Regions from separate parts of the Desulforamulus aquiferis genome, predicted to be linked through region 2. Evidence: riboswitches for the same ligand, from Rfam matches in the RefSeq annotation. Region 2 holds a riboswitch; each other region holds the start of a gene.
The links. A riboswitch is a leader RNA that binds a small molecule or an ion and turns the genes downstream of it on or off. The one in region 2 is predicted to bind cyclic di-AMP.

Region 1: another riboswitch for cyclic di-AMP. It lies ahead of P6N53_RS12625 (CAP domain-containing protein); the one in region 2 lies ahead of P6N53_RS14560 (potassium channel family protein).
Region 3: another riboswitch for cyclic di-AMP. It lies ahead of P6N53_RS03910 (C40 family peptidase); the one in region 2 lies ahead of P6N53_RS14560 (potassium channel family protein).

The regions. Positions count from the first base shown of each region.
Region 1 is NZ_JARPTC010000019.1:58,940-62,218, reverse strand. It holds gene yabG (sporulation peptidase YabG) at 1-87, shown strand, start outside; gene P6N53_RS12630 (chymotrypsin family serine protease) at 154-1,161, shown strand; cyclic di-AMP (ydaO/yuaA leader) riboswitch at 1,376-1,504, shown strand; gene P6N53_RS12625 (CAP domain-containing protein) at 1,506-2,477, shown strand; gene P6N53_RS18820 (DUF3794 and LysM peptidoglycan-binding domain-containing protein) at 2,678-3,279, shown strand, end outside.
Region 2 is NZ_JARPTC010000021.1:176,231-179,509, reverse strand. It holds gene P6N53_RS14565 (TrkH family potassium uptake protein) at 1-657, opposite strand, end outside; gene P6N53_RS14560 (potassium channel family protein) at 679-1,332, opposite strand; cyclic di-AMP (ydaO/yuaA leader) riboswitch at 1,414-1,538, opposite strand; gene P6N53_RS14555 (alanyl-tRNA editing protein) at 1,634-2,845, opposite strand; gene P6N53_RS14550 (mannose-1-phosphate guanyltransferase) at 2,932-3,279, opposite strand, start outside.
Region 3 is NZ_JARPTC010000004.1:137,612-140,890, forward strand. It holds gene cobI (precorrin-2 C(20)-methyltransferase) at 1-523, shown strand, start outside; gene P6N53_RS03905 (GerMN domain-containing protein) at 575-1,087, opposite strand; gene P6N53_RS03910 (C40 family peptidase) at 1,287-1,913, opposite strand; cyclic di-AMP (ydaO/yuaA leader) riboswitch at 1,957-2,087, opposite strand; gene P6N53_RS03915 (zinc dependent phospholipase C family protein) at 2,260-2,952, shown strand; gene P6N53_RS03920 (YybI family spore inner coat protein) at 3,111-3,279, shown strand, end outside.

The sequences.
Region 1 (3,279 bases), on a different contig from region 2:
TCCAGTACCATCACTGGTTTTGATGGTATAGGAGGAGTGGAAACAAGGGGTAAACACCGTCTTGGTGTGCCGAAAACAGAATTTTAAAAGGGTAGCCCTTCCTAAAAGTCCAGCATAAGATGGTCTAGGATTTTTTAGGGAGGGATTTCCTTTATGGATAAGTTTATCAAAACCCTGGACCGTGCCAGGTGGAAATTATTAAGCATGAGGAATGTGGTTGGAGTGGGAGTCGGTCACAAGCAGGTGGGAATGACCCGTACTGAGCAGCCGGCAATTATTGTTTTTGTCAAAAAGAAAGAGCCCATGGAAAACCTTTCCAGGGAGCAGCAAGTGCCATTTAAAATTAATGGACTGGAAACAGATGTTATTGAAATTGGCGAGGTAAGGCTGCTGGATGTGGATAGAAAGAAAGTAAGCAGGCCGGCTCAGCCGGGACTCAGTATTGGCCATTATCGGGTTAGTGCCGGGACCTTTGGAGCAGTTGTAAGGGATAGGAATAATGGGGAAAAACTAATTTTATCAAACAACCATATCCTGGCTAATGCTTCCAGTGGAAATGATGGGAGAGCCGCAATAGGAGATCCAGTTTTTCAACCTGGAGAGTATGACGGGGGAACTAAGGATAACCGCATAGCAACACTGGTTCGATATATACCTATGCAAAAGGGGGAAGCCCCTGCCACTTGTCCCATAGCTAACGGAGCAGCCAGGTTGGCTAATGTATTTGTGCATGCCATCAGACCCAGCTATGATTTAAAGTTTTTTAAACGGGGCGGCCCAGCTAATATTGTGGATTGCGCCGTTGCCCGCCCCATGAGTCCGGATTTAATTACCGAGGAGATCCTTGGACTGGGGCCAGTTAACGGAATTGCTGAGGCAAAACCGGGAATGCCGGTGGTTAAAAGTGGCCGCACGACCGGTATCACCAGGGGGAAGGTAACGGCTGTGGCAGTCACCCTGGACGTTAAACTTGATGATGAAAACTCAGCCCATTTTTCTGACCAGGTGATTACAGATATGAAATCCCAGGGGGGAGACAGTGGTTCCCTGGTGCTCACAGAGGGCAATAAAGCAGTAGGTCTTCTCTTTGCCGGTTCAGATAAGGTTACAGTTTTTAACCACATAAAAACAGTACTGGACAAATTAAACATAGACCTATAAAATATGCTTAAACCCCGGGACGTTGAGCCCGGGGTTTTTGTTTCATGGTAATGTATGGTATAGGTGTTTAATAGTGAGTAAAAAACCAGAAATTTCGACAATAACCTTATTCAGCATACATAATAAAATATTTACAGGGATTACGGGTTTTGTAAGATAACCCATTTTTTGTGTATAGTAAGGACAGGCTATTTAACCGGAATTTACCGGTATAGCTAATAACAAGCCGAATCCTAGACAACTGGGTACGGAGGAACCGATTCTGGGGTGAATCTTTTTCAAAAGTAGGGTTATCCTTGCCCGAACCCGTCAGCTAACTCCGGAGGCAAAAAGGAGAGAAAAGAATGTATTATCGGTTAAGAAAAGCACCTATGTTTTTGGCTACCTTGTTCCTGCTGGCAATTCTGTTGCCTCTAATGTCCCCTCAGCCTGCCCAGGCCGCTGCAGGAGACGAACTCAAAATGGTAGAGCAAATTAACCAGGCCAGAACCAAAGCAGGTCTTCCGGCATTAGTTTATGATGCTAATTTATCTGCCCAAGCTGCTAAAAATTTAAAATCTTATCAGTCAACTGGTCAAATTCCTGGGCAATCTATGCTATATCAGATTGCAGTAAACGGTGGCTATAGCTCCCTTGGACAAACAATGGTTAGCGGCGCAGACGTAAAAACCCTTGTTGATAAGCAACTAGCAAAGTATGCAAGTCAGTCCCTATTAAATAGCAAGTATAACAGCATAGGGTTAGTTATTACTGATACTAAAAATGGTTTGCTATGCGTACAGCTTCTAGCTGCCAAGAAAAATGTCCAGGTACAGCCGGCGCCTCAACCAGCGCCTAAGCCAACTCCACAGCCAACACCAACACCAACACCAACACCAACACCAACACCAGAGCCAGCGCCCCAGCCAGCCCCCTCTGAGTCTTTTATGACGGATCTTCAGAAGCAGGTGGTAGATTTGGTGAATGTAGAAAGGGCAAAGCAAGGATTAAAGCCCGTGGTGGCTAAACAGGATTTAACCCAGGTTGCACAGCTAAAAGCCCAGGACATGCTGCAGAAGAAATACTTTTCCCATACATCTCCTACTTATGGCTCACCCTTTGATATGATGAGAAAATATGGGATAAGCTATACTGCTGCAGGTGAAAATATCGCCATGGGACAGAGGACCGCTGAGCAGGTGATGAAGGATTGGATGAACAGCCCTGGACACAGGGCCAATATTCTAAACGCCAACTTTAATGAACTGGGTGTAGGGATTACCCAAAGTTACAATGGCTATGGTTATATCTGGGTACAAATGTTTGCCCGTAGGTAACGAGATATAAAGGACTAGATAACAAGGATAGACAAGCAAGCAATAGGAAAATGAAAAGAATTACCACAATAAGGTAGCAGGAGGATATATTTCCTCCTGTTTTTTTGCTTTTTCTTAAGGATTGACCACATTTTCAGCACATTTCTCCAGCCAATCCAATATATATATTAAGGAGATATTCTGAAAGGAGGCTACGATAAATGGCCATGAAGAAACTGTCTAAGTCGCGGTACCGCAAATCACGCACCTATGAAAGAGCCACAACCATGCCGCTGAGAACAGAGAAGCTCAGGGTGCAAGAGGTAGTCGCTGAAAATACTGAGCAGACCATAGTGCGTGGTACTATCTCTGTACCAGAAGCTAAGCCAGAGGTTGACAGGGTCCTTTCAACCTATGCAGTAGGAAGGCTTAAAAAAGTAAACATAATTCCCAACAAGGTAGTTGTTGAGGGCGTTTTAAAGCTGGAAGTTATGTACGAGGCCTTTAAGAAGGATCAGTCTGTTCACACCTTTCATGAGGAACTAGACTTTACCGACTTTGTTGATGTTCCAGGTGCCAGACCGGGCATGGAAGTTGAAGTTGACATTGTAGTAGAGGATGTGAGCCTGACCAGAGACCCCAAATGTGCCGATGATTGGGATGTTGCTGCGGTAATAATGGTTACTGTAAGGGTAACTGAGGAAGTTGAAGTTGACGCCTTGGTGGAATGTCCAGAAGGTTTTGAGTGTGAATCTGAAGTTATGACTTTGGAGCATGTTGTTGGTTCCCGGACAAAGCAGGTACTTATCGACCAGGAATTTGA
Region 2 (3,279 bases):
TAATTTTTGCCACTTTCTCTTTATGTATATGTCCAGGATGACAATGAAGCCTATCCCGCCGATTATAAATAAACTACTTATTACTACATTGACAATGGGATCTCCCATGTAGCGTGTTAAACTATCCGGCCATAGTGCAAAACCAGCATTGTTAAATGCCGACACTGCATGAAACAATGCATAATAAAATGACTTCAAAGGTCCCATTTCTTCATACCAGTTTATTGTTAAAATCAATGTAGCAATTGATTCAAAAAGTAAGGAAATAAATAATATATTTAATGCTAGTCTTACTAATCCAGAATTTGACATAGAATGAGTTGATTCTTGAATTAACAGCCTTTCTCTTAAACCTATTTTTTTCCCTAATAGAACTGCTGTAGTAACCCCGAAGGTCATAAACCCCAAGCCGCCTAGTTGAATTAAAATCATAATAATAATTTGACCAAACAAAGTATAGTCTGAACCAGTGTCAAAAACAACCAGCCCAGTTACACATACAGCTGAAGTTGCAGTAAATAGCGAATCTAAAAATCCAAGGCTTTCACCGGTGGACGACGCTATAGGTAATGACAATAAAAGGGTTCCCAAAAATATTATTATTGCAAAGCCAATAATGATGAGGAAGGGAGGGTTGATTTTTTTTGAAAATGCCATCATTTTGCCTCCAAAGGGCTTCTAAATATCAATAGTTTCAAACTTTTGAAGCTTTTCATTCTTACCAATAACCACCAGGATATCGCCCTCCAGCATTACTTGACTGGGGTGTGGTGAAATAATGATCTCTACTCCCCTGCGAATGGCTAAGATACTTACTCCATATTTTTGTCGGGCATTTGACTTCTCAAGGGATTTATTAATAAAATCAGGCGGCACAGCCATCTCCACCAAACTATGCTCCGGGGAGAGCGCAATCTGATCCATTATGTTCTTAGAAACAAGGGCCTGGGCGACTTTTATACCCATATCCCGTTCAGGGTATACTACTTTATCCACCCCTACACGCTCTAGCACTTTACCATGCAAATCAGTCTGTGCCTTAGCTACTACCTTGTTTACACCCATTTCTTTTAGCATTACTGAGACTAGTATGTTTGCTTGGATATTCTTTCCTATGGCAACGACTACCACATCAAAATTTCTAATGCCAAGGGCTTTTAAAACAGGTTCATCTATAGCATCAACCTTCACCGCTTGTGTTAACTTATCCCCTAATTCGTTAACTCTTTCTTCATTAACATCAATTCCTAGAACCTCATAACCCATATTTATTAAGGTTGTAGCAACACTTGTGCCAAATCTACCTAATCCAATAATTGCAAATTGTTTCATTTACAATCTCCTTCTCATAAAAAAACTAACGACACATGTGCCGTTAGTTTATGCATTGCAAAGAAATCCCATTAATAATATGGAACAGCACTTCTACGCTTACGAGGTTAGCTGACGGATTCGGGTTGAAGCTTAACCCTACCAAATATGGATTCACCCCAAAAAAGTGGTTCCCCCGCTTCAAATGAATTCAGCGCTAATTTTTAGTTGTTACAAGTAAATATTACTCCTATTGTTTAAAGTTGTACATCTTTTTTTTATAATATTTGATAAATACTTAAGCTAAAGGCCCTATCCTAATTTAACTATTCTTTATTAAATGTATTACTTCTTCCGTAAGCCGGTCAAGGGGCAGTTCCTGTGCCGCCCCCTGAACAAAACCGGAGCTTCCGCCACCCTTTCCCTTTAGTAAAGGCCAAATATGTTCTGCCAATTTGCTGGCCGGAACGGGAGTACTTTGACCGCAGGCGAAAACGACATTAAAAGGTCCCTGGCCTCCGGCTAATATCGTCACCTGGTTCTCTAGATTCAAGGAACAAGCTAATCCTCGAAGCATATCCATATCTGCATCATCAATATGCTGAATTATTAATGTAACGTCATTTATCCTTTGGGCTTTATTCCTTAGTTCTCCGGCAATAGCTTGATATTTGAATTTTAATAGCTCTTTGCGCTCCCTTTGGAACTGTTTAATTTCCTGCTCCCGTTTGTTTATTCTTGTGACAGCCTCGCTTCCCGCTGCACCAACGGCATCTTCTAAATCTTTCAGCAGGTTTGCTGTCCCTTGCATCCAAATGACCGCCCTTAGGCCGCATATGAAGTGGAGTCTCACATGAGTCCTCACCTTTTCAGTCTTCAGTAGTTTTATGGGTCCAACCTCACCGGTATATCTAGGGTGAGTACCACAGCAGGCATTTTCATCTATACCGGGTATAATAACGAGGCGGACTTCCGTCTGTTCCGAAGGAAGCTTTGCCATCAGCTCCGGGGCTAGCTGATCTCTTCGGTAATACTCGGTCTTTACTGGTAAATTTTCCATAACTATGTTGTTAGCCTCTATCTCCGCCTCTTTTAAAAGCTCTGGCGATAGATTCGAGGTTTTTAGATCAATGGTACAAGTTTCTTGTCCTAAATGAAAGCCAATTGTTTCAAAGCCATACTGCTGCTCAAAAATAGCAGAAATAATATGTTGGCCATGATGCTGCTGCATATGATCCCTGCGTCTTTCCGCATCTACCGTCATTAATACCTCAGTTCCCAAAGAAGGCATGGCTGTACCGGCAATCCAGTGGATAATTTGGCCATTTCTTTCTTCAACATGTAATACCTCGTAGGATCGACGAGCACAGACCAAATTTCCTTGATCCGATGGTTGACCACCACCCTCTGGGTAAAACACAGTATTTTCGATTAAGATTCCGGTCTTTTCTTCCTCAGCAATGCTTCCTGTAACTTTAGACCTAAACTGCAACAAATAGGGATCATCTTGATAAAGCCCCCGCAAGAAATACAACCCCTCTCTTCCTGGATAATTCACTTATCTATTCGACAATGATACGATTTTCCCTTTCAAATAAGGCAAAGAGCCTAACCAAAAGGTCAGGCTCTGGCTATTTGATTGATTTTTTGGGCATATAGGTCTGTTAATTCCTCTGCAACCTCCATGGATATACCCTCAGTGAAAACTCGACAAATTGGCTCCTCTGGATCCGGTAGCACCAACGCCCAGCCATGGGGGTGATACACTTTTACCCCGTCCAGCAATTCCATTTTATCCGCCTGTTCTTCAATAAGTCTCCTTATCACACGGCCTTTAGCTTCCCACGGCACTTCAACCTCTTTCTTCTGCAGATAAAACTCAGGTATTTCCGACAATAATTCTGATAAAGCAACGCCCTCCCTGGCACAAAAATCTAATACTCGGATTAGAGCTGAAAGGGCATCAAA
Region 3 (3,279 bases), on a different contig from region 2:
ACTGGTTTTCCCCATGGTTTACGAGGAGGAAACCTTAAATACAGCCTGGGAAAGCAGCTCGAATGAGATATTAAACCAATTAAACCTAGGCAAAAAAGTAGCCTTCCTAACCCTTGGTGACCCAATGCTTTACAGCACCTATATTTATATATACAGGTTACTTTCTAAAAAGGCTGCCCAGATAGAAACAATTCCAGGTATCACGTCCTTTTGTGCAGCCGCCAGCAGGCTTGGGTTTCCCCTTGCAGATACCAATGATATAATCTCCATTGTACCGGCTACCTGTGAACGAAAGGATTTAGACCGTGCCCTTGCTATTTCAGACACAGTGGTCTTAATGAAGGTTTCAAAGGATTTCCCAGGAATCATTAAAAGTCTCCAGACTAATAACCTCGCTGATAATGCCGTGATGATCAGCAAGTGCGGCCACCCTGAAGAGTCAATTCATTACAATTTAACAAGCCAGGAGGCTCTTAAGCCAAACTATCTCTCCACCATTTTAGCAAAACGTTCATCCAAGTAAATAAATATAGCCCAGCCCTCTGACTGATAAAATCATCCAGAGGGCTGTGATTTATTTATTAATGGTACTTTCGTCCCTTACCAAAGGCTTATCATAAACAGCATGCCCTGTTGTTAAGGGGCTGCGCTCTACCAGTAACTGCACTTTATTAAATTCTGGCAATTGGGTAATGGTATTAACAATAGCGTTTACAGCGATGAATTCCCCGGTGCTACCCTGCATATTAGCTAAAGCCTGATTAAAGTTTAAGGTAATGGTATCTCCATCCTTTTGATAGTAGATCAATTCTGTTCCCTCCGGTATCACCGGGTTCAGCTTATCAGGCTTAGCAAGCTCATTAACGAGTGCTACCACCATATCATTAGGTTTGTCAATTTCTCTTTCAACAGGTACAAGGGCATCAGCCTGCTCATTAGCAAAATACAGGACAACCTTAACTCTTTCAGGAGACGGTTCTTGTTCTACTAGGACAGGTGCTGCCTCCTGATCAGTTTTACTGTTTCCACACCCAACTACTATAAGAGAAAGGATCATCATGACTACCAAAATAGTGTATTTTTTCATAGTATCCTCCTGAATTTTTATTACTAATGGAGTTTACCATATTTCCAACCAATTTAGCTACACTAAAAAGCAAGGCACAAACTTACAAAATATGGTTTTGGACAATCTCAGAAAAATCCAGAGGATAAGCCCTATAATCCACCTTTAATCGTTTTAATGAATAAGTTAAACCTCAGGAAGCCTGAGGTTTAACTGTTGCTTAAAGTATTTTATTGGCGCCTCTATATCGAGGTCCCCAATAGTTGTCATTCATTGAGTCAATCCTAATTCCTCTGGAACTAGAAGAATGAATAAATTTATTATCCCCGATATAAATACCTGAATGGTTTATCCCATTACCACCGGTATTAAAAAATACTAAATCACCTGGTTGTAATTCTTCTTTTTTAATAATAGTACCTGAATTATATTGTCCGGCTGCAGTGTGCACTAGGTCTATACCAAAATTCTTAAAAACATACTTAACATAACCGGAACAATCAAACCCCGCCGGTGTATCCCCACCGGAACGATATCTTACCCCAATATATTCTTTAGCATATTCCAACACTGCCTGTGCTCTGTCAACTATTCCCCTGGAAGCCAGCTCTTGCTCTTGTCTCTGCTCTTCAGTAAGGGTTCTAAAGGATTGCTGGTTTGCTGCTTGTTCAGGCAGCTCCAGAATCATGCCCGGTTGCAGATTTGTACTACTGAGATTATTTAAATTTTGAAGTACATCCACTGTGGTACCATTCTTATTTGCAATTGACCAAAGGGTATCTCCTTTTTCCACTGTTACTTGGGCTGCCATTGCCGGACTCGCCAGTAGTATTAATGGCAAAGACACTAAAACCACCCATGTCCCGATGCGCTTGCTAAATGTCAACTACACTTCCCCGCTTTCTACGCCTACGGAGTTAGCTGACGGGTTCGGACCGAAAGTAGCCCGCTACCGAGGTAGTTCACCCCCAAAAGATTGGTTCCCCCGTTTTCCCAAAAAGAAATTAGGCGTTTCTTAATATCGTATAAATTTAATTCGCCAAAAGTTTCCACTTTCCTGCAAAAACTAGATAATTATTTCACTTATTGCCTAAAGTTCTATAAAGATGTAAATATTTCTAATAATTCTTTATGTATTTGGAAACAATTAAAATTGCTTCGAAAAACACTGCTTTAAATTAAGGAGAATATCTATGACTCTATCCCAGGCTACCTGGAACTGTACTCGTCTAATGTTAAATGTAGCCCTGCCAATTAAAGCAGTAATAAATCCTCCCCGTAAAAGAAACACTCACCGTTTCTGCAACCTACAGGCCATAGGAATTTTGAAAAGAGATGGTCTTCGAAAAGAGGCCTTGTTGTTACAATCCGGCGTTGACTCCTTGAACGAAGGTGCCATCTGGTGTGATACAGGTTTTAAATACATCAGTCACTATTACAATCCCCATGTAGGTGCAGGTCTTTGGAATGGCCCGGATGCACCGACAGAGTGTCAGTCCTATTTCAACCGAGCAGTTGAGATGTGGCGGAGGGGGTATCGTGAGCAGGCAATTTTTTACCTGGGAGCAGCCACCCATATTATGCAGGACCTTTGTGTTCCCCATCATGCCAGTGGTCTTGTTTTCAATGGACACCAATATTTTGAGTACTGGGCTCGCAAACACTATGAAGACTTCGCAATTAATTCCTGCGGCATTTATAAAATTATTAATTCAGCAAGTGATTGGGTAAGGGAAAATGCATTTTTTTCGTCAATCTATTTACCCACAGTTTCGGAAAATGCTCAAATTACTTCTATTGAAAAGACCGTTGAAATTCTCCTTGAACGGGCACAAAGAACTACTGCAGGCTTCCTGCATTTATTTTGTAAAAGTGTTTTGAATTGATAAATCCTTGCTATTAAGTTAGGCTCTACTATTTACCAATTAACTAAAATAAGTTTATAATTCCCAATAAATGAGCCCTAGGTTTAGTGAAACACTTTACTAAAATCTCCGTCTAGTATAAAGAACACATTAACAGCATTCTAAAAAGGAGAGCAGCCATGAGCAGGACCACCTTTATACTATTGATTACTTTGTTCACTATAACTATGTTTACGGGATGTGCCTCCCAGGACAATGAAATCCTATTGCAAAAAACAGATACCAACTTTCAAGAAACTTATTCTGAATTAGGTAACAAGGTAATCCTTAACTCAATCGAAAGACAGC